2 regions of the Staphylococcus sp. FW104-15G4D genome follow, and region 1 is predicted to be linked to the other one. Evidence: a T-box and tRNA genes for the amino acid it is inferred to sense, from the RefSeq annotation. Region 1 holds a T-box; the other holds one or more tRNA genes.

The links. A T-box is a leader RNA that pairs with one kind of tRNA and senses whether it is charged. The one in region 1 lies ahead of serS (serine--tRNA ligase), so its partner is inferred to be a tRNA-Ser.
Region 2: it encodes a tRNA-Ser, which carries the amino acid that the T-box ahead of serS (serine--tRNA ligase) is inferred to sense. The anticodon was not compared.

Annotation. Positions count from the first base shown of each region.
Region 1 covers NZ_JBYTCH010000003.1:123,431-135,993, forward strand. Annotated here, with positions in the region: gene dnaN (DNA polymerase III subunit beta) at 1-219, shown strand, start outside; gene yaaA (S4 domain-containing protein YaaA) at 594-839, shown strand; gene recF (DNA replication/repair protein RecF) at 836-1,951, shown strand; gene gyrB (DNA topoisomerase (ATP-hydrolyzing) subunit B) at 1,962-3,893, shown strand; gene gyrA (DNA gyrase subunit A) at 3,930-6,602, shown strand; gene AC3WQX_RS10240 (NAD(P)H-hydrate dehydratase) at 6,780-7,592, opposite strand; gene hutH (histidine ammonia-lyase) at 8,008-9,513, shown strand; T-box leader at 9,590-9,803, shown strand; gene serS (serine--tRNA ligase) at 9,887-11,173, shown strand; gene AC3WQX_RS10255 (AzlC family ABC transporter permease) at 11,509-12,201, shown strand; gene AC3WQX_RS10260 (AzlD domain-containing protein) at 12,198-12,527, shown strand.
Region 2 covers NZ_JBYTCH010000003.1:2,134-14,696, reverse strand. Annotated here, with positions in the region: gene AC3WQX_RS09625 (GNAT family N-acetyltransferase) at 1-307, shown strand, start outside; gene AC3WQX_RS09620 (YibE/F family protein) at 364-1,155, opposite strand; gene AC3WQX_RS09615 (YibE/F family protein) at 1,152-2,264, opposite strand; gene gltC (glutamate biosynthesis transcriptional regulator GltC) at 2,415-3,296, opposite strand; gene gltB (glutamate synthase large subunit) at 3,497-7,993, shown strand; gene AC3WQX_RS09600 (glutamate synthase subunit beta) at 8,011-9,474, shown strand; tRNA gene AC3WQX_RS09595 (tRNA-Ser) at 9,536-9,628, shown strand; RNA gene ffs (signal recognition particle sRNA large type) at 9,903-10,172, shown strand; gene AC3WQX_RS09585 (GNAT family N-acetyltransferase) at 10,540-11,070, shown strand; gene dnaX (DNA polymerase III subunit gamma/tau) at 11,139-12,563, shown strand, end outside.

The DNA.
Region 1 (12,563 bases):
CCAGAAATTGGTACAGTAAAAGAAGAAGTAACTGCAAATGATGTTGAAGGTGGAAACTTAAAAATTTCATTCAACTCTAAATACATGATGGATGCTTTAAAAGCCATCGATAATGACGAAGTTGAAGTAGAATTCTTTGGAACAATGAAACCATTTATTTTGAAACCGAAAGATGACGATTCAGTAACTCAATTGATTTTACCAATTAGAACTTATTAGTTAGACCATATGGATTAAAACATAAAAATTTAATAATGCTATAATGAGTTTAGAGATTGTCACTTAGACAATCTCTTTTTAGTTACTTTAAATTCATTTTAAAGATACTGAGAGGTATTTTAAGAAACATCAATAAATTTTTTAGGGTAAACCTCCTATTTGTTAAAATTAAGTAAAATACCCCTTTAAATTTAAATTAGAGAAGCATACACAATTAAAATATGATGTCTCTTAAAACTAAAAAAATTTACCAAGTAGATTGCAGATTTTGAAAAATAAAAATATATATCAAAGTAAACGATTTCATTCTTTATTTTAAATGAAATCTAAGGCAAAAAAAGGTATAATATATTAATGACACATAAAGAAATGGAGTGATAATTTTGGTTCAAGAAGTTGTTGTAGAAGGAAACATAACTTTAGGTCAATTTCTTAAAACTGAAGGCATTATTGAATCTGGTGGACAAGCTAAATGGTTCCTCCAAGATTTCGAAGTTTTAATAAACGGCCAACGTGAGACACGTCGCGGGAAGAAATTAGAACATAACGACCGAATTGATATCACAGAATTACCTGAAGATACTGGTTCTTTTCTAATCATCCATCAAGGTGAACAATGAAACTTAATACACTCCAATTAGAGAATTATCGTAACTATGAAGAGGTTACATTAGATTGTCATCCTGAAGTGAATATCCTCATAGGAGAAAACGCGCAAGGAAAGACAAATTTACTTGAATCAATTTATACGCTAGCGCTAGCTAAAAGTCATCGTACTTCGAATGACAAGGAACTCATACGTTTTAAAGCTGACTATGCTAAAATAGAAGGTGAGCTGAGTTATAGACATGGCACAATGCCACTTACAATGTTTATAACTAAAAAAGGTAAACAAGTTAAAGTCAATCACCTTGAACAAAGTAAACTGACTCAATATGTGGGACACTTGAATGTCGTTTTATTTGCTCCTGAAGATTTGAATATTGTTAAAGGTTCACCACAGATACGACGACGTTTCATAGACATGGAGTTAGGACAAATTTCAGCCGTTTACTTAAATGATTTAGCTCAATACCAACGTATTCTTAAACAAAAGAATAACTATTTGAAGCAATTACAAATTGGGCAGAAGACAGATACGACAATGTTAGAAGTGTTAAATCAACAATTTGCTCAATATGCTTTAAAGGTAACGTTACGTCGTGAGCATTTTATAAAAGAACTGGAAGAACTTGCGCAACCGATTCATTCAGGGATTACGAATGAGCGTGAGAAGTTAGGACTTAAATATTTACCAAGTTTAAAGTTAAGTGATTATGAGAAGGAAGAGTCAGAATTGCTCGAGGAGGTCATCGAATTATTAAACGATAACCTTCAAAGAGAGAAAGAAAGAGGTGTGTGTCTTTATGGACCACATCGAGATGATTTAGGATTCAATGTTAATGACATGGATGCACAAACATATGGATCACAAGGACAACAAAGAACTACAGCATTGTCGATCAAATTGGCAGAGATTGAATTAATGAACATCGAAGTTGGAGAGTATCCAATATTATTACTGGACGATGTACTCAGTGAACTTGATGATTCACGTCAAACGCATCTTCTAAGTACAATCCAACATAAAGTACAGACATTTGTGACTACAACCTCTGTTGACGGTATAGACCATGAAATTATGAATAATGCTAAGTTATACCGTATAAGTCAAGGCGAATTACTAAAGTAATAAGAAAGTGATGGTGAATACATTGTCAGATGTAAACAACACAGATAATTATGGTGCTGGACAGATACAAGTATTAGAAGGTCTTGAAGCGGTGCGTAAAAGACCAGGTATGTATATTGGTTCAACTTCTGAAAGAGGCTTGCACCATTTAGTATGGGAAATTGTTGATAATAGTATTGACGAAGCATTAGCAGGTTATGCTAATCAAATAGAAGTCGTAATTGAGAAAGACAATTGGATAAAAGTTACTGACAATGGCCGTGGAATTCCAGTTGATATTCAGGAGAAAATGGGACGTCCTGCTGTCGAAGTTATCTTAACGGTATTACATGCTGGAGGTAAATTCGGCGGTGGCGGATATAAAGTATCAGGTGGGCTTCATGGTGTTGGTTCATCAGTAGTTAACGCGCTTTCCCAAGACTTAGAAGTATATGTGTACAGAAATGATACTATTTACCACCAAGCGTATAAAAAAGGTGTACCTCAATTTGACTTAAAAGAAATCGGTGAAACAGATCAAACAGGTACGGCAATTCGTTTTAAAGCTGATGGCGAAATTTTTACAGAGACAACTGTGTATAATTATGAAACATTACAACAACGTATACGCGAACTTGCTTTCTTAAACAAAGGTATCCAAATTACGTTAAGAGATGAGCGTGAAGAGGAAGGCCGTGAGGATTCTTATCACTATGAAGGCGGTATTAAATCTTACGTAGAATTATTAAATGAAAATAAAGAGCCACTTCATGAAGAACCTATCTACATACATCAAACAAAAGATGATATTGAGGTTGAAATCGCTCTTCAATATAACAGTGGATATGCGACTAACTTATTAACATATGCCAATAACATTCATACGTACGAAGGTGGTACGCACGAAGATGGCTTCAAACGTGCGTTAACACGTATTCTTAATAGTTACGGTATTCAAAGTAAGATTATTAAAGAAGACAAAGATAAACTTTCAGGTGAGGATACACGTGAAGGTCTAACAGCTATTATTTCAATTAAACACGGCGATCCTCAATTCGAAGGACAAACTAAAACGAAATTAGGTAACTCTGAAGTACGTCAAGTAGTGGATAAATTATTCGCTGAATACTTCGAGCGTTTCTTATTCGAGCATCCTGCCGTAGGTCGAATTATCGTTGAAAAAGGTATCATGGCGTCTAGAGCACGAGTAGCAGCTAAAAAAGCACGTGAGGTTACACGTCGTAAATCAGCATTAGATGTATCAAGTTTACCTGGTAAATTAGCGGATTGCTCTAGTAAAAATCCTGAAGAGAGTGAGATTTTCTTAGTAGAGGGTGACTCTGCCGGGGGGTCTACAAAATCAGGTCGTGATTCAAGAACTCAAGCGATTTTACCATTAAGAGGTAAAATCTTGAACGTGGAAAAAGCACGTTTAGACCGTATCTTAAATAACAATGAAATTCGCCAAATGATCACTGCTTTTGGTACAGGTATTGGTGGAGAATTTGATATTTCAAAAGCACGCTATCATAAAATCGTAATCATGACTGATGCGGACGTTGATGGTGCGCATATCAGAACACTATTACTCACATTCTTCTATCGCTTTATGAGACCGTTAATTGAAGCGGGCTATGTTTACATTGCACAGCCACCTTTATACAAATTAACGCAAGGTAAACAAAAGTATTATGTATTTAACGATAGAGAGTTAGACAAGCTTAAAGCTGAATTAAACCCTACTCCTAAATGGTCAATCTCTCGTTACAAAGGTCTTGGTGAGATGAATGCAGACCAATTATGGGAAACGACTATGAATCCAGAACATCGTTCAATGTTACAAGTAAGACTTGAAGATGCAATTGATGCAGACCAAACATTTGAAATGTTAATGGGTGATGTTGTTGAAAATCGTAGACAATTTATAGAAGATAATGCAGTTTACGCCAACTTAGATTTCTAAGCATTATGAATTGAACTTTTGAAGGAGGATATCTTGATGGCTGAATTACCTCAATCAAGAATTAATGAACGAAATATAACCAGTGAAATGCGTGAATCATTCTTAGACTATGCCATGAGTGTTATCGTGTCACGTGCATTACCTGATGTTAGAGATGGTTTAAAGCCAGTGCACCGTCGTATATTATATGGTCTGAATGAACAAGGTATGACACCAGATAAACCATATAAGAAATCTGCACGTATTGTTGGGGACGTTATGGGTAAATATCACCCACATGGTGACTCTTCAATATACGAAGCCATGGTAAGAATGGCACAAGACTTCAGTTACCGTTATCCTCTTGTAGATGGTCAAGGTAACTTTGGTTCAATGGATGGTGATGGCGCAGCAGCAATGCGTTATACCGAAGCACGTATGACTAAGATTACGTTAGAACTTTTACGTGATATCAACAAAGATACAATTGATTTTATCGACAACTATGATGGTAATGAAAGAGAGCCGTCAGTCTTACCTGCACGCTTCCCAAACCTTTTAGTTAACGGTGCTGCAGGGATTGCCGTAGGTATGGCTACTAATATTCCTCCTCACAATTTAACAGAAGTCATTGATGGTGTATTAAGTTTAAGTAAGAATCCTGATATCACGATCAATGAATTGATGGAAGATATTCAAGGTCCTGACTTTCCGACTGCAGGTCTTATTTTAGGAAAAAGTGGTATCCGCCGTGCATATGAAACAGGTCGTGGTTCTATCCAAATGCGTTCACGTGCAGAGATTGAAGAACGCGGTGGTGGACGTCAACGTATCGTAGTAACTGAAATACCATTCCAAGTTAATAAAGCACGTATGATTGAGAAAATTGCTGAACTTGTTAGAGATAAAAAAATCGATGGTATTACCGACTTACGAGATGAAACAAGTTTACGTACAGGTGTTAGAATCGTTATTGACGTACGTAAAGATGCGAATGCAAGCGTTATTCTTAACAACTTATACAAACAAACACCGTTACAAACATCATTCGGTGTAAATATGATTGCCTTAGTTAATGGCAGACCTAAGTTAATTAACTTAAAAGAAGCATTAATTCACTACTTAGAGCATCAAAAAACAGTTGTAAGACGACGCACTGAGTACAATTTAAGAAAAGCTAAAGACCGTGCGCATATTCTAGAAGGTTTAAGAATAGCTCTAGATCATATTGATGAAATTATCACGACAATTCGTGAATCAGAAACAGATAAAATCGCGATGGAAAGCTTACAAGAACGCTTTAAGCTATCTGAACGTCAAGCACAAGCTATCTTAGATATGCGTTTAAGACGTTTAACAGGTTTAGAACGCGATAAGATTGAATCTGAATATAATGAATTACTTGAATACATTAAAGAATTAGAAGAAATTCTAGCTGATGAAGAAGTATTATTACAATTGGTTCGTGATGAACTCTCTGAAATCAAAGAACGATTTGGAGATGAACGTCGTACTGAAATTCAATTAGGTGGATTAGACGATATTGAAGATGAAGATTTAATCCCAGAAGAACAAATTGTAATTACTTTAAGTCATAATAATTATATTAAACGATTACCTGTTTCTACATATCGTTCACAAAACCGTGGCGGACGTGGTGTACAAGGTATGAACACACTTGAAGAAGATTTCGTGAGTCAGTTAGTTACTTTAAGTACACACGATAACGTGCTCTTCTTCACGAATAAAGGTCGAGTATATAAACTTAAAGGTTATGAAGTTCCTGAGCTGTCTCGTCAATCTAAAGGTATCCCAGTCGTTAACGCGATAGAACTTGAGAATGACGAAACGATAAGTACGATGATTGCGGTTAAAGATCTTGAAAGTGAAGAACATTACCTTGTATTTGCTACAAAACGAGGTATTGTTAAACGTTCAGCGTTAAGTAATTTCTCACGTATTAATAAGAACGGTAAAATCGCAATAGGCTTCAAAGAAGACGATGAACTAATAGCCGTACGCTTAACAACTGGTAATGAAGATATACTTATCGGTACATCGCACGCATCACTTATTCGCTTCCCTGAATCTGCCTTACGTCCTCTAGGTCGTACAGCAGCAGGTGTGAAAGGTATCACACTACGTGAAGGCGACGTGGTTGTAGGTTTAGATGTGGCTCACGCAGAAAGTGAAGATGAAGTTCTAGTTGTTACTGAAAATGGCTACGGTAAACGTACACCAGTAGATGAATACCGATTATCTAATCGTGGTGGTAAAGGTATTAAAACAGCAACTATTACTGAACGTAACGGTAATATCGTTTGTATCACAACAGTCACTGGTGAAGAAGACTTAATGGTTGTGACCAATGCAGGTGTGATTATTCGCTTAGATGTGGAAGATATCTCTCAAAATGGTCGTGCTGCACAAGGTGTACGTCTAATGAGATTAGGCGAAGGTCAATTTGTTTCAACAGTTGCTAAAGTTAAAGAGGAAGAAGATAATCAAGCAGACTCAGATGATACTGATGCGAGCGAGACAGCAACTGAAGAAGTTATTGATGACCAAACACCTGGTAATGCTATTCATACAGAAGAAGCCGAAGATGTAACTAATGAAGAAACAGATGATAACGCTAATGATGATAGAATCGATGTTCGACAAGACTTTATGGATCGTGTAAATGAAGATATTGAAAGTGCTTCAGACGACGATGATGACAACGAATAATAGATATTAAAGCAGGTTCTCGCTATATAGTGAGAACCTGTTAATTTTTAGACTACCCTGCTTGAGGGTAGTCTTTTTTATTATAAAAAAAGCACACCAGCAATAGGTATTCACAATAAGTGAACAACTTTGAGGTGTGCATCGTAAATAGTATTTAATATATAACGTGTCTATAACTTAACCTTCCAATTGTTTCATAACATAAGGAATTTCACTGATTAAACGAGAAGGTGGTACGACATACATAGACTCAGATAATTTCTCTCCAATATAACTATGTGTGTAAGTCGCACTTGTAACGGCATCTTTAAGACTATCAAATTGACCAACGAAGCTTGTAATCATACCAGCAAGTGTATCTCCCATACCACCAGTAGCCATTGCTGGTGTACCGATAGATAATTTGTAAGCATCATCTTTAAAGTAAATTTCAGTACCATGTTGTTTTAAAACGACAGTAGCACCTAAGTTATTAACAGCTTCACGATTACGTTCATATGTTTGTTCTTCGATAGGAATCCCACTTAAACGTTCCCATTCTTTTTGATGAGGAGTGAAAATCACACGACATGTAGGAATTTGAGGTTTCAATTTACTAAATATGATGATTGCATCTCCATCTACAATAAGATTTTGGTGTGGTTGAATATTTTGTAGTAAAAACGTAATCGCATTATTACCTTTGAAGTCCACACCTAATCCAGGCCCGATTAAGATACTATCGGTAGCTTCGATCATTTTAGTTAGCATCTTCGTATCATTGATATCAATTACCATTGCTTCTGGGCAACGTGAATGTAATGCTGCATGATTATTAGGATGTGTTGCGACTGTAATTAATCCACTACCACTATAGACGCATGCGCGCGCAGCAAGCATAATTGCGCCACCCATATTGGCAGAACCACCAATTAATAAAATCTTACCATAATCGCCTTTATGCGTTTCATCTTTTCTTATAGGAATGTTAACTGTATCTAACGTTTCCATAATGACATAACCTCCGTTAAAAAACTCACTTCTCGCATCTCGTACACAAGACATCCGACCGTCTTAAATTTCACTTTATAAATTGTTGTGTACATCCATTTTTAAGAAATTAAAGTCCTTTAAAATTGCCCAATCTCTTTTAAATACAATAGAAAATACTATACCTGTAATACTCTTTAGTCAATAGCTATTTTAGAAATTTAATAATGAATACCTCTATCCGCACAAAATATCAAAAATACCATTTCCATCTACCTTATTAAAATAATAAATAATAATATTCCTATTTCTTTAACCTGTTAAATTATTACATTGATAATGCATTATAAAAAGTGCAAAAAGTGTTGTTAATATAAAAATGAAAACGTATACTTTCCTGTAATGGGGTTAAAATTTAAACAAAGGGGTTGTTTATATGACATTAATTTTAGATGGAGAGGCTTTGACTATTAAGGAAATTAAGACGTTTTTAAGCCAAGACTTACAAATTGATATTTCAGAGGATGCCATTGAACGAGTGACGAAAAGTCGCCAAGTCGTTGAACGTATCATACAGAATAAAGAAACAATCTATGGTATCACAACTGGCTTCGGTCTATTTAGTGATGTTTTAATCGATCCAGGTCAATATAACGAATTACAAGTCAATCTCATTCGTTCACATGCATGTGGTATCGGGAAACCATTTTCAGAAGAAGTGGCATTAGTCATGATGGTGTTGCGCTTAAATACATTATTGAAGGGGCATTCAGGTGCGACACTTGAGTTAGTTGAACAATTAAAATTCTTCATTAACGAACGTATTATTCCAGTGATTCCGCAACAAGGTTCATTAGGGGCATCAGGGGATTTAGCGCCTCTATCACATCTTGCACTTGCACTCATTGGTGAGGGTGACGTTTATTATAACAATGAACAAGTCGACAGTCGCTACGTCCTTAATGAGTTAGGACGTGAACCGTTAAAACTACAAGCTAAAGAAGGCTTGGCACTTATCAATGGGACACAAGCAATGACAGCTCAAGGTGTGATTAATTTCATTGAGGCAGAGGATTTAGGTTATCAAGTGGAATGGATTGCTTCACTCACGCATCAAGCTTTAAATGGTATTACAGATGCGTATAATCATAACGTGCACAAAGTCCGGAATATTAAAGAACAAGTAGATGTGGCAGCACGCATGCTTAACTGGCTTGAAGATTCACAGCTTACGACACGCCAAGCTGAATTACGAGTGCAGGACGCTTATAGTTTACGTTGTATTCCTCAAATCCATGGTGCAAGTTTCCAAGTGTTCAATTATGTAAGAGAAAAATTAGAATTTGAGATGAATGCAGCTAATGATAATCCTCTTATCTTCGATGAGGATGATGAAACATTAGTGATTTCAGGTGGTAACTTCCACGGTCAACCAGTCGCACTTGCATTAGACCATCTAAAATTAGGCGTGAGTGAATTAGCCAACGTTGCAGAGCGACGTCTAGAACGTTTGATTAATCCTCAATTAAATGGAGATTTACCTGCATTTTTAAGTCCTGAGCCAGGGTTACAAAGTGGCGCTATGATTATGCAATATGCTGCTGCAAGCCTTGTCTCTGAAAATAAAACCCTCGCACACCCAGCGAGTGTAGATTCAATTCCATCTTCAGCAAACCAAGAAGATCATGTATCAATGGGCACAATCGCTTCAAGACATGGTTACCAAATGATTGAGAATACACGTCGTGTGATTGCGATTGAATGTGTCATCGCATTGCAAGCTGTGGAATTAAAAGGTGTAGATAAATTATCTCCTAAAACACGTGAGAAATATGAAGAATATCGTAAAATCGTGCCTTCAATCAATCAAGATCGACAATTCCACAAAGATATCGAAGCGGTAGCGCAGTATCTAAAAGATGATGCTTATCACAGAGCATAAATACGAGGTAGTTTACACACATTTACATTTACTTGAAAAGTTAAAAAGACTTTGCTATATTAAAAATAACTTAATAAAACATTGTTCGTAGGCTAAGTAGCATTAACCGGACGATTTCAGAGAACTTGTGGTTAGTGAGAACAAGCAATCGACTTTGATGTGAATCTACCTACTTTATGAGAGCAATCGGTAATAACCGTTATTTTAGTTAAGTGCAGTTTAGAATAAGTGATTCAACGTTTATTTTAAATTGTTAAATAGGGTGGCAACGCGTAGACCACGTCCCTTGTCTGGGATGTGGTCTTTTTTTATGATTTTATACATACGTGCCCCCATTAAATCTATATTTTATTTGGGAAAGGATGAAGGTTACATGTTAGATATTCGTTTATTTAGAAATGAACCAGAAAAAGTTAAGAGCAAAATTGAATTAAGAGGAGACGATCCTAAGGTCGTTGACGAAGTTTTAGAATTAGATGAACAACGACGTCAATTAATCAGTAAAACTGAAGAAATGAAAGCAAGACGTAATAAAGTCAGTGAAGAAATCGCTCAGAAGAAACGTAATAAAGAAGATGCTGATGACGTTATTGCAGAAATGCGTAACTTAGGTGATGAAATTAAAGAAAACGATGCTAAATTAAATGAAGTTGATAATAAAGTAAGAGATATTTTAATCCGTATTCCAAACTTAATTAACGACGATGTACCTCAAGGGGATTCAGATGAAGAAAACGTTGAATTGAAAAAATGGGGTACACCACGTGAATTTGATTTCGAACCAAAAGCACATTGGGACTTAGTTGAAGAACTAAAAATGGCAGACTTCGAACGTGCTGCTAAAGTATCTGGTGCGCGTTTCGTTTACTTAACTAAAGATGGTGCATTATTAGAACGTGCATTAATGAACTATATGATTACGAAACATACAACTCAACATGGTTACACAGAAATGATGACACCTCAATTAGTGAATGCAGATACTATGTTTGGTACAGGTCAACTTCCTAAATTCGAAGAAGATTTATTTAAAGTTGAAAAAGAAGGCCTATACACAATTCCAACAGCAGAAGTACCTTTAACAAACTTCTACAGAGATGAAATCATTCAACCAGGAGTGTTACCTGAAAAATTCACTGGGCAAACGGCATGTTTCCGTAGTGAAGCGGGTTCAGCTGGTAGAGATACAAGAGGATTAATTCGTTTACACCAATTCGATAAAGTTGAAATGGTTCGTATCGAAAAACCTGAAGATTCTTGGGATGCTTTAGAAGATATGACTAAAAATGCTGAATCAATTTTAGAAGAATTAGGATTACCATATCGTCGAGTTATCTTATGTACAGGCGACATTGGCTTCAGCGCTAGTAAAACATATGACCTAGAGGTATGGTTACCAAGCTACAATGATTATAAAGAAATTAGTTCTTGCTCAAACTGTACTGATTTCCAAGCACGTCGTGCTAACATTCGCTTTAAACGTGATAACTCAGCTAAACCAGAATTAGCTCATACATTAAATGGTAGTGGTTTAGCCGTAGGTCGTACATTTGCAGCTATCGTTGAAAATTATCAAAATGAAGACGGTACAATCACAATTCCTGAAGCATTAGTTCCATTCATGGGTGGAAAAACTAAAATTTCTAAACCTACAAAATAATAACTTAGAATAGGCTAAATAATTACTACAATACAACGATGAATGACTCAATTAATTATTTGAACTGTCGATAAGATCTTAACGATTTTGTCGACAGTTTTTTTGTTGAACAGGGTAGGGGAAGAGAAATGATTCAACTTCAAATCTTCAAAAATGAGAGGGATGTCTAAAAGAAGAAACAAAATTCTGAAATTTTATAATCGTTGTAGTTACAACGATTTGACTATGAGGTTTGTCTTACTTCACACAAACCGAAGTCTAAAAATATTGAACAACTTTTCCAAATATAATAGACTTATTTTACTATTTTAGAAAGTGGAATGGAGGCTGATCAAATGACCCATCTTTCATTTAAGCAAGGGGTAAAAGAATGTATTCCTACTTTATTTGGATACGCCGGAGTAGGTTTATCATTTGGTATCGTTGCAGCCTCTCAAAACTTTAGTATCTTAGAAATTATTTTATTATGTCTCATTATTTACGCCGGTGCCGCACAATTTATTGTTTGCGCTTTAGCGATTACAGGTACTCCAATATCTGCTATCGTGTTGACCACACTTATCGTTAACTCACGTATGTTTCTATTAAGTATGACTTTGGCGCCTAATTATAAACAATATGGATTATGGAATAGGGTAGGTCTCGGTACATTATTAACCGATGAAACCTTCGGAGTTGCCATTACGCCATATATTAAAGGTGAAAAGATTAATGATCGTTGGCTTCATGGTCTTAATATCACAGCATATCTTTTTTGGACTATTTCGTGTGTGGCCGGCGCCCTTTTCGGCAAATATATTTCTAATCCTAATGCACTTGGATTAGACTATGCGATTACTGCAATGTTCATTTTCCTAGGTATATCTCAATTTGAGTCAGTGAAGAAATCAAGATTTCGTATATATATAATTTTAATTATCTGTGTAATCACAATGATGCTTCTTTTAAGTTTAGTGATGCCTTCATATGTAGCAATATTAATAGCCGCAACATTCGCTGCAGCCTTAGGGGTGGTGATGGATAAATGACAACAGATTTACACACACTGATACTTATTATTTTATGTGGAATTGTAACGTTACTCGTTCGAATTATTCCCTTTATGATGATATCTAGAGTTCATTTACCTGAAATTGTCGTTAAATGGCTTTCATTTATTCCTATCACATTATTTACCGCACTTGTCATTGATGGCGTCATACAACAACACGATAACACCTTTGGATATACGCTCAATTTGTCATATATTATTGCGATTATACCAACAGTACTCCTTGCCATTTTCACACGTAGCCTTACTATCACAATAATTGGAGGTATTATTACTATCGCTTGTTTACGTTTAATTTTTTAACTCCTGAAAATGACAGCAAAGTATTGAAGTCATAAA
Region 2 (12,563 bases), 120 kb from region 1:
GTGTATCGCGTTTTTCACTTTACACGAAGGAAATGGGCCTAAACCATTCACTGATAATCCAAAGGCCATTTTCTTTAGATCATTTAGTGTTGATCAACGTTATAGAGGACAAGGCATAGGTAAGAGGACCCTTGAAATATTGCCTGCATATATTAAACAACATTATCCACGCATTAATGAAATTACATTAGCAGTAAATACAGATAATGAGAAAGCAATCAATTTATATGAGCAAGCTGGTTATCGCCACACGCAAGATAGTGAATTAATAGGGCGACCTGTTTACGTGATGTCGCTAAAAATTTGATCATAATAATAAGACCCCAATGCTAAGAGAATAAGGCACTGGGGTCTTTAAATATATTAATCATTCTTAAGATGTTGTGATTGAGTAGAATTTTTACGTTTTTTATTTTTAATCATCAAAGCAGTTACCCATGCAGTTATTGGAATACTGAGTGCAACTGCAATGCCTCCTAGTAATATCGACACAAATTCTTGAGCGAAAATTTTAGAATTAATAATATGTCCAAAAGAATAATGTAATTTAAAGAACCAGAAAAATAAAGTTAATTGACCCCCAAAATATGCTAAATAAATAGTATTGGCAGAAGTAGCTAAAATTTCTCTACCTACTCGCATGCCAGAAGTGAATAGTTGTCTTTGATTTAGTTCCGGATTGGTCTCGCTTAATTCATACATTGGTGAGCTAATTGTAATGGCTAAATCGATTACAGCGGCTATAACAGCCAAAACGATTGTAAAAACCATAAACTGTATCATATCGATACCAATATTCATTGAATACACATATGTTTCATCTTGTTGTTCTGTCGCAAACCCTTGAAGATGACCTACCTTAACCGATAGGAAAATAACTAGTATCAATATGAGTGTCGTAATTATTGTACCGATAAATGCTGCTTGTGTTTTAACATTATAACTATTTAACACGAATAAGTTCACAGCAGCAATAACTATGCAGAAGATAAAAGTTACTAAGTAAATCGGTACACCAAAAATTATTAAAATGATACTAATAATAAGTATGATGAAGTTTAAAAATAGTGTGAAGAAAGAAATGAGACCTTTTTTTCCTCCGAAAATTATCATTAGCACCAAGAGTAATAAGCCTAAAATTGTTATCGCACTCATTGTTTAGCACCTCTCAATTTTAGCAATACTTCCATTAATGCAATGGTAATGGGAATTGTTAACACAATGCCTATGCCACCTGTCATGGCTCTAGCAACTTCTAATGACCAATTCATTGAAATGGTGTAAGTGATTGTATTAGCATTTTTCAAATAAATTAGAAACATTGGTAAACTTCCAGACAGATAAGAAAAAAGTAAAATGTTGGTCATTGTACCCATAATATCTTGGCCAATGTGACGTCCCGCAAGCGCCCAACGACCCATTGTTATATTTGGAGTACGTTGAAGAATTTCATACATTCCACTTGAAATCGTAATGGCTACGTCCATAATAGCTCCGAGCGTTCCAATTAAGACGGAAGCGAGAAAGACGTCTTTAGGAGGTAGTGTAAGGAAGGTCATTGTTTCATACTTAATCCCGTTACCACCTGTCATTTTAATCACTAATTCTGTAATTCCCACGCAAAGAAATGTACCAATGAGTGTACTTACTATTGTGACGAGTGTACGCATGTGCCACCCAGTTACAAGTAATAGGGTTAACGTTGTCGAGACAATAATCGCGATTGTCATTAATAGGAATAAGTTGATTTGCCCATTTTGATTGTGTATATAGATTGCCCCTATGACGGCAATTGTATTGATGATTAGTGATAATATTGATTGTAAGCCAACTTTTTTACCAACGATGAGTACTGTGAGTAGGAAGATTCCTGTTATTGCCACAACCAAACCATCACGTTTTTTCTCTATAATATTGGCATCACTAGGTTTCTTAGAAATATGTAATAACACTTTGTCATTTTTGGAAAATGACTCCGAGTCCGCTTGAGATTTTACATATTGGTGGTCAATCGTTGCTGTCTGACCTTTAAATTTACCATTCAAAATTTCTAAAGTAAGTTTTTCTTTATATTTAATATCTTTATTGTGTTGTTCATCCGTAATTTTTTCAGTGTGAATAGGATGTACATTTGTAATTTTTCCTATCGGCATATTGTAAAATTTATCGTTAAAAAACGTAAATATAAATAAGCCAAGAAAGATGCAACAAAAAATCATAATCATCCAACTGAAAGGCTGTTTAAAAAAAGATTTGAACTGCATATTTAAACCTCAATTCTCAATTTAGTGTATTAAATTGACATAGTGATTATACGCCCATTAATCAATGATTACAAAAATTTATAAAATGAGTTAATTGAATGATTCGTCGTATTTTATAAATAAAGCGAGTGTGATTAACGATGTGTTCAACTAAGATTGAGCCGTTTGATTAATCATAGTATGAATATAATGCCATACTAAATCTATATCTTTTTTCTTATTATCATATTTAGTGATGGCGCATATTGTTCTTTTTAATTCAGTATGTGAAAGAGGAATTCGGACCCAATCTTCGCTATCATTAAGATGAATGTTTTCATTGCTAATAATAAATCCTTTATCTTGACGCACGAGATACTGAGCAAGTTGTTTATTCGATAATGTATACACATTTGCTTTAATTAATTGTTCGAGTTTCTTTTTTATTGAGTTGGCGAAAGGCATGAGACAGTATAGTGATTCATTTTCAAGTTGAGTTAAAAGGGGTTGAGTTGTCAAAGTAATAGGATGGTCTTTAGGCGCATACATATGATATTTCTCTTCGAATAAAGGTGTGACATGAAGTCCTGTCTGTGTTGTTATATCCTTAGTCATTTCAATAAGCCCTATATCGAGTTGGCCCGAATTTACTCGATCTACAATGTGATTATGTTTCAAGAGTTGCGGCGTTATAATACTCTCACTTTGTTGTTCAAAGGATTGCACTAGTGGCAACATCATTTGTGAAATGTCGCCTTCTTCATAACCAATATAAATCGTCCGTTGATCTGTAGAAGCTTGCTGTTTAAATAATTGAATCGTGTGGTCCATTTGTTTGAGAATTTGAGTAGCTTGAGACATGAGTTTCTTTCCCTCGGAGGTGAGGATGATATTCCTACCACTTCTTTTAAAAAGGGTTACGTTCAACTCTTTCTCAAGTTGTGTGATTTGACGACTTACCGCTGACTGCGCAATGTTTAATTCTAAAGCTGCATCTGATATATGCTCACGACGTGCCACTTCTACAAAGTATTTAAGTTGTTTAATCTCCACAATATCCACTCCTTATTAATTGACGAAAAATTCTAAAATTTAAAATGGTATAAGTGTATTATAGCAGTAATTTGGGTAATTGTTCTATTTTTTAGATGAGTTATATCTAATTTATATATTGAACAGATAAATATATTACATTATAGTAATTATTATCAAACTAAAATTGTCAGAAAATTCTAATAAGAGGAGTGTGCATCATGTACAATGAGAAATTAAAAAAAGGTTTATATGATTATCGTGAAGAGCATGATGCGTGTGGTATTGGATTTTATGCCAATATGGATAATAAGAGGTCTCATGATATTATTGAAAAATCTTTAGAAATGTTACGTCGGTTAGATCATCGAGGTGGCGTTGGTGCTGACGGTATCACTGGTGATGGTGCGGGCATAATGACTGAAATTCCATTTAAGTTTTTTGATCAATTAGATGAAATTAATATTCCCGGCGAAGGTAACTATGCTGTGGGATTATTTTTTTCTAAAGAAAAAGTTAAAGATTCGAATCATGAACCCATTTTTAACTCATATTTCGAAAATGAAGGTTTCAAAGTTATTGGTTATCGAGATGTCCCTGTAAATACTAATGCAATTGCTAAACATGTTGCTGATACAATGCCTTACATTCAACAAGTCTTTGTAGATATTAGAGGCGTTGAACATGTTGAAAAACAATTATTTTTAGCGAGAAAACAGATTGAGAGATATGGAGAAGAGCAATCACTGGAGTTATATTTCACAAGTTTATCCAAGAGGACAATTGTTTATAAAGGTTGGTTACGCTCTGATCAAATCAAAGAATTATATTTAGATCTTCAGAATGAAACGTTTCAATCTAAATTAGGATTAGTGCATTCAAGATTTAGCACAAATACTTTTCCCAGCTGGAAACGTGCCCATCCTAACCGGATGCTCATGCATAATGGTGAGATTAATACAATTAAAGGTAATGTGAATTGGATGAGAGCACGCCAAAATAAATTGGTTGAGACGTTATTTGGAGATGAAAAAGATAAAGTTCATTTCATAGTAGATGAAGATGGAAGTGATTCAGCTATTGTGGATAATGCGTTTGAGTTTCTTTCATTGGCTATGGAACCTGAAAAAGCAGCAATGTTATTGATTCCAGAACCTTGGTTATATAACAAAGCTAATGACAAAAATGTGCGTGCTTTTTATGAATATTATAGCTATTTAATGGAACCATGGGACGGTCCAACGATGATTTCATTTTGTAACGGCGATAAAATTGGTGCGCTTACAGATAGAAATGGTTTACGTCCAGGCCGCTATACGATTACTAAAGATAACTTTATTGTATTTTCTTCTGAAGTTGGTGTAGTTGATGTGCCGGAAGAGAATGTCGCTTTTAAAGGACAACTTAATCCAGGCAAATTGTTACTCGTCGACTTTTTACAAAATAAAGTAGTCGAAAACAATGACTTAAAGGCAGATATAGCTAGCGAATTACCTTATCAACAATGGTTAGAAACATTTAAAATTGATGATCGCTTTGATCGAATAGATTATGAGCCGTCTGATTGGGATGAACATACGTTATTTCGTTTGCAAAAGCAATTTGCCTATACTAAAGAAGATATAAATAAATACATGGTTGATTTAGTTAGTAGTAAAAAGGATCCTATTGGAGCGATGGGGTATGACGCACCAATTGCTGTTCTTAATGATAAGCCAGAATCATTATTTAATTATTTTAAACAATTATTTGCGCAAGTCACTAACCCTCCTATCGACGCTTATCGAGAGAAGATTGTAACGAGTGAAATGTCATATTTAGGTGGAGAAGGTAATTTACTTCATCCTGATGAGACAGCGCTACAACGTATTCAATTGAAGAAACCTGTTATTACTGAGGCACAACTTGCTTCCATAGACTCAAGTTGCTTCAATGTAACCCATCTATCAACGGTGTATACAGGGGAGCTTGAAAGTGCATTAAACTCACTTGGAGAACAAGCAGTTGAAGCAGTAAAATCAGGTGCTAAGATCATTGTGCTAGATGATCAAACACTTGTCTCACAGGAAGGTTATGCGATGCCAATGTTACTTGCTCTTAGTCATGTTCATCAGTTACTGATACGTGAAGGATTGCGAATGGAGACAAGTCTTGTAACTCTAACAGGTGAAACTAGAGAGGTACATCATGTGGCATGTCTACTTGGATATGGTGCTAATGCAATCGTACCTTATCTTGCGCAACGTACGATTGAACAATTGACACTTAAAGGACAGTTATCTGGTTCAGTAATTGAGAACGTAGAAACGTATACACGCGTATTATCAGAAGGTGTCATAAAAGTTATGGCGAAAATGGGAATTTCAACTGTGCAAAGTTATCAAGGGGCGCAGATTTTTGAAGCAGTTGGATTATCTCAAGATGTTATAGATCGTTATTTTACTGGAACACAGTCAAAAATATCTGGAATAAGTATTGAACAAATCGACAATGAGAATAAAGCGCGACAAAGTAATGCAACAGATTACTTAGAATCAGGTAGTACATTTCAATGGAGACAACAAGGTCAACATCATGCATTTAACCCTCGTACAATCTTTTTACTACAACATGCTTGTAGAGAAAATGATTATGAACTGTTTAAAGAATTTTCAGAGGCAGTCAATGATAAACGTACAGATCACATACGTCATCTGTTAGAGTTTAAAAAACAAAAAGCCATTGATATTAGTCGTGTGGAGCCGGCAAGTGAAATTGTGAAAAGGTTTAATACTGGTGCTATGAGTTATGGTTCAATTTCAGCTGAAGCGCATGAAACTTTGGCACAGGCGATGAATCAAATTGGTGGTAAAAGCAATAGTGGTGAAGGCGGTGAAGATCCGTCTCGATATGAATTGCAAAAGGATGGAAGTAATAAAACGAGTGCAATTAAACAAGTTGCGTCCGGACGATTTGGTGTAACGAGTGATTATCTCCAACACGCTAGAGAGATTCAAATCAAAGTAGCACAAGGCGCTAAACCAGGGGAAGGTGGGCAATTACCAGGATCGAAGGTCTATCCGTGGATAGCTGAAACAAGGGGTTCAACGCCGGGTATAGGATTGATTTCTCCTCCACCACATCACGATATTTATTCTATAGAAGATTTAGCTCAACTTATTCACGATTTAAAAAATGCGAATAAAGAAGCGGATATTGCAGTTAAATTAGTTTCTAAAACAGGCGTAGGAACCATCGCTTCAGGGGTAGCTAAAGCATTCGCCGATAAGATAGTCATTAGTGGTTATGACGGAGGTACTGGGGCTTCACCAAAGACCAGTATTCAACATGCTGGAGTTCCTTGGGAAATAGGACTAGCGGAAACACATCAAACATTGAAATTAAATCATTTACGTAGTCGAGTGAAGTTAGAAACAGATGGTAAGTTACTCACTGGAGTAGATGTAGCGTACGCTTGTGCACTTGGAGCGGAAGAGTTTGGATTTGCGACAGCCCCACTTGTTGTATTGGGATGTATCATGATGCGTGTATGTCACAACGATACATGTCCAGTAGGAGTTGCTACGCAAAACAAAGATTTACGTGCGCTATTTACAGGTAAGGCGCAACATGTAGTCAACTTTATGTATTTCATTGCTGAAGAACTACGAGAAATTTTAGCTTCTCTAGGTCTAGAGACAGTAGAGGAGTTAGTAGGTAGAACAGATTTACTACAGCGTTCTTCTAAGTTAACTCATGGAAGCAAAGCTGCAGCAATTCAAATAGAGAATCTTATCGAACAGTCTGAAGGACCTAATACGAAACAAATAATGCAAGATCATCACTTAGATATCGGCTTTGATTTGAATTATCTATATCCAGATGCTAAGCACAGTATTCAAAATGGACATTCATTCACAGGAAGTTATGTGGTCAACAATGAACAAAGAGATGTAGGCGTTATCACAGGTAGTGCCATTGCACGTCAATACGGAGAAGAAGGTCTCCCTGAGGATACAATATTCGCTTATACAGAAGGGCATGCCGGTCAAAGTCTTGCTGCTTATGCGCCACACGGTTTGACGATTCATCATACTGGTGATGCGAATGACTATGTAGGTAAAGGTTTATCAGGTGGAACAGTTATTGTTAATGCGCCAAATGAAAAGCGAGAACAAGAAATTATCGCAGGTAATGTAAGTTTTTATGGAGCATCAAGAGGAAAAGCTTATATAAATGGTAAGGCGGGAGAACGTTTTTGTATTAGAAATAGTGGCGCTGATGTTGTGGTAGAAGGTATTGGAGACCACGGACTAGAGTACATGACTGGTGGACATGTCATTATTTTAGGAGATGTTGGTAAAAACTTTGGCCAAGGTATGAGTGGCGGCGTAAGTTATATCTTCCCATCAAGTATTGAAGAATTTAAAAAGGTCAATGCACTAGAAACTCTTGAATTTAGTGAGGTTCGCTATGATGAGGAAAAAGCATTAATTAAAGAGATGCTTGAAGCGCATTATAAACATACACGTAGTACGAAAGCACGACAAATTTTGAATCAATTTGAAAATGTAAGCCAATATGTAGTGAAAGTCATACCGAAAGATTACAAATTGATGATGCAAAAAATTGATTTACAAAAACGACGAATAGAACAAGTAGATGAAGCGACACTCGCAGCATTTTATGATGATAGGAAAAGTATTGAAGAAGAATTACAACCAGCAGTAGTTTATTAAAAAAGTGGGGGATAATCATGGGCGAATTTAAAGGATTTATGAAATATAATAAACAGTCTTTATCAGAATTGTCTTTGGTAGATCGTCTTTCTGGTCATGATGCGTTTCAACAACGCTTTACTAAGGAAGATGCCTCCGTTCAAGGTGCACGCTGTATGGATTGTGGCACACCATTTTGCCAAACAGGACAGTTATATGGAAGAGAAACTATCGGCTGTCCTATTGGAAATTATATACCAGAGTGGAACGATTTAGTATATCATCAAGACTTTAAAACGGCTTATGAAAGATTGAGTGAGACAAATAATTTTCCGGAATTTACTGGACGTGTATGCCCCGCGCCATGTGAGAATTCTTGTGTCATGAAAATCAATAGAGAATCCGTTGCAATTAAAGGTATTGAGCGTACTATTATAGATGAAGCTTATGATAATGGTTGGGTTAAACCAAAGTATCCTGAAGAACGTAAAGAGCAAAAAGTTGCAATAGTAGGAAGTGGACCTGCAGGACTTACAGCTGCTGAAGAACTCAACATTAAAGGGTACCAAGTGACCGTGTTTGAAAAAGCACATGAACCAGGTGGCTTATTAATGTACGGTATCCCAAATATGAAATTAGATAAAGATGTAGTACGTCGTCGTATAGCGTTAATGAAAGAGGCAGGTATAGAGTTTAAAACAAGTGTTGAGATTGGCGTTGATATCAGTAAAGAAGAGCTTGAAGATGCATTTGATGCAATTGTTTTATGTACGGGTTCGCAGAATGCGAGAGATTTACCTTTAGAAGGACGTATGGGCTTTGGTATTCATTTTGCAATGGATTACCTAACTGAACAAACACAATATCTCAATGGAGAAATTGATGAAGTTTCTATTACTGCTAAAGATAAAAACGTTATTATCATAGGTGCAGGTGATACAGGCGCCGACTGTGTAGCGACTGCATTGCGTGAAAACTGTAAATCAATCGTACAATTTAACAAGTATACTAAGCAGCCTGAAGAAATTACCTTTGAAAGTAATACATCTTGGCCTTTAGCCATGCCTGTATTTAAAATGGATTATGCGCATAAAGAATATGAAGCAAAATTTGGTAAAGAACCAAGAGCTTATGGGGTACAAACAATGCGCTATGATGTAGATGGTCTTGGTCGTGTGAGAGGATTGTACACTCAAGTGCTGCAAGAGACATCTGAAGGCATGGTAATGTCAGATGGTCCAGAACGTTTTTGGCCAGCTGATTTAGTCTTATTATCAATTGGTTTTATAGGAACAGAAACAACTATTCCTCATGCGTTTGGTATTAAAACTGAACGTAATAAAATAGTTGCTAATGACATTGACTTTCGAACTAATCATCCTAAATTTTTTGCAGCTGGAGATGCTCGTAGAGGTCAAAGTTTAGTCGTATGGGCAATCAAAGAAGGTCGCGCTGTAGCACGATCTGTTGACCAATATTTAAATAAAAAAATTCTGGTGTAGACACAAAATAATTATATTGACTTTTAATGAACGCTATTATATGATTGTTATTGTGTTCATTGGAGGAATACCCAAGTCCGGCTGAAGGGATCGGTCTTGAAAACCGACAGGGCCTTAACGGGCCGCGGGGGTTCGAATCCCTCTTCCTCCGCCATTAGAATTAAAATCCAAGACTAATAGATATAAAAGGCAAGTACTTATTTTAATGAGTATTTGCCTTTTTTATTTTGCTTTTACCCTCCTCTAACTGAATTGCTCATACATACAAATAGAATTTTTTTAAATTTATCGATTTTTATATATTAGCAATGTGCCTATCATTTCGAAATTTTGAGTTCATTAAAAGAGTAATCTAAACTCATATATAAGTTGTTGATGAAATTTTTACGCTTGCAAAGGGATATGAAATTATAGTATTATAAATCTTACCGTGCTAGGTGGGGAGGTAGCGGTTCCCTGTACTCGAAATCCGCTTTATGCGAGACTTAATTCCTTTGTTGAGGGCGCATTTTTGTGAAGTCTGCCCGAAGCACGTAGTGTTTGAAGATTTCGGTCCTATGCAATATGAACCCATGAACCATGTCAGGTCCTGACGGAAGCAGCATTAAGTGGATCCTCATATGTGCCGTAGGGTAGCCGAGATTTAGCTGTCGACTTCGGTAACGTTTATGATATGCGTTCGATACAAAGGTGCACGGTATTATTATGAGATTTAAGCAAATATCACATAGATAAGAGGCTAGGACATATCAGATTGTCGTAGCCTTTTTTTATTTTGGCAGTAGGTGCCTGATTTGGAAATAAGTTTGAATCAAGCTTCTCATACTTCTAAACGACTATGTCAGCAAGCCCCTACTAGTGATGAATTATAAAAATTTTATATACAAACCAAGTTGGAGTGGGATAGTGAAATTAATTTTTTACAAATTTAAATTTCTATCCCACTCTTCTTTCATTAAATAGATTAATTTTCAATAATTTGTTAAGGTTATAACGAACTAAGCAAATAATATATAACGTGTATTGATATATCATTAAAAAGCTGATGGAAAAATTGGAGGATACATGCAAATATTTTTAAGTACTTTAACTGAAGTTGATTATGAACGATCACTTGATAGCATTGAACAAAATTATGATCAAGACCCAGAGATGAGTTGGAAAGAACGTGCCAGAGTTAAGAATCTCAGAAAATCCGAGAATTATAATTCTGAATTAGAAGTTATTGCTAAAAATGATACGAACGATGTCATTGGCCATGTCTTATTAGGAGAAATTTTATTAGTTTCTAATAATCATCAAACTACTGCACTAGCAGTTGGAGCTTTATCAGTACAACCAGATGTGCGTGAACAAGGACTAGGAAAAGCTTTAATGCAAGCAGTAGAAGAGCGTGCCAAAGCTGAAGGGTATCCAGCAATTTTTGTTCATTGCTATACTGAATTTTTCAATCACATAGGATACGTTGATGCGAAACAATACGATATTGTTATGGAAGAATTAGGTAACGATGACACCTTGAGTGTGAAATTTTTAACTTCAGACATAGCATCATTTCATGGTATGACTGTTATGTTACCTGAAGTATTTGATTAATTTTTTTATTGAAAAGAATTGTTACGAACATGATATAATGATGAGTAATTGTTAATGGAGGTGTTACAGTGGATTACCAAGCTTTGTATCGAATGTATAGACCGCAAAGTTTCGATGATGTTGTTGGACAAACACACGTCACGAAAACGTTACGTAATGCCATCTCTAAAGGTAAACAATCACATGCTTACATTTTCAGTGGACCCAGAGGAACTGGGAAGACAAGTATCGCAAAAGTGTTTGCCAAGGCGATTAATTGCCTTAATAGCGATGATGGAGAACCTTGTAATGAGTGTGCGATTTGTAAAGGTATTACTCAAGGTACAAATTCTGATGTGATTGAAATTGACGCGGCGAGTAATAACGGTGTGGATGAGATTAGAAATATAAGAGATAAGGTGAAATACGCACCAAGTGAATCCAAATATAAAGTATATATTATAGATGAGGTACATATGTTAACGACGGGGGCGTTTAACGCCTTGCTTAAAACTTTGGAAGAGCCTCCTAGTCACGCGATATTTATTTTAGCGACTACAGAACCACATAAAATTCCTCCTACAATTATCTCTCGAGCACAACGTTTTGATTTTAAAGCGATTAGTATGGATCAAATTGTAGACCGCCTAAAGTTCGTAGCTGAATCACAGTCACTAGAGTATGATACTGCAGCATTAGAATTTATTGCTAAAACTTCAGAAGGTGGTATGCGTGATGCTTTAAGTATCATGGATCAAGCGATTGCTTTTGGGGACGAGCGTTTGACACTACAAGATGCGTTAAACGTGACTGGTAGCGTTGATGAAGCGGCATTAAATGATTTGTTCAAAGATGTTGTTGAGGGGAATGTTAAAGAAGCTTTTGGTAGATATCATCACTTTATTTCAGAAGGAAAAGAAGTGAATCGACTTATTAACGACATGATTTACTTCGTTAGAGATACGATAATGATAAAAACATCAAATGAATCAATTGAATATGATGCTTTAGTTAGTTTTGAATTAGACACACTATATCGTATGATTGATATCATTAATGATACACTTGTTTCAATTCGTTTTAGCGTTAACCAAAACGTTCATTTTGAAGTGTTACTAGTTAAACTTGCGGAAATGATTAAAGCGCAACCACAGACTGTTCAGAATATGGCTACAACAGCTGTAGCTACTGAACCTGATAATGATGTACTGCTTCAACGTATGGAGCAACTTGAAAATGAATTAAAAACACTGAAAGCGCAAGGAGTTTCAAATAGTGGTCAAACACAACAACCGAAGAAACCTACACGTACAGTTCAACGCTCTAAAAATGCATTTTCAATGCAACAAATAGCTAAAGTATTAGATAAAGCTAATAAAGAAGACATAAAATTATTAAAAGACCACTGGCAAGAAGTGATTGATCATGCTAAAAGTAATGACAAAAAATCATTAGTAAGTTTACTCCAAAATTCAGAACCAGTGGCAGCGAGTGAAGATCATGTGTTAGTTAAG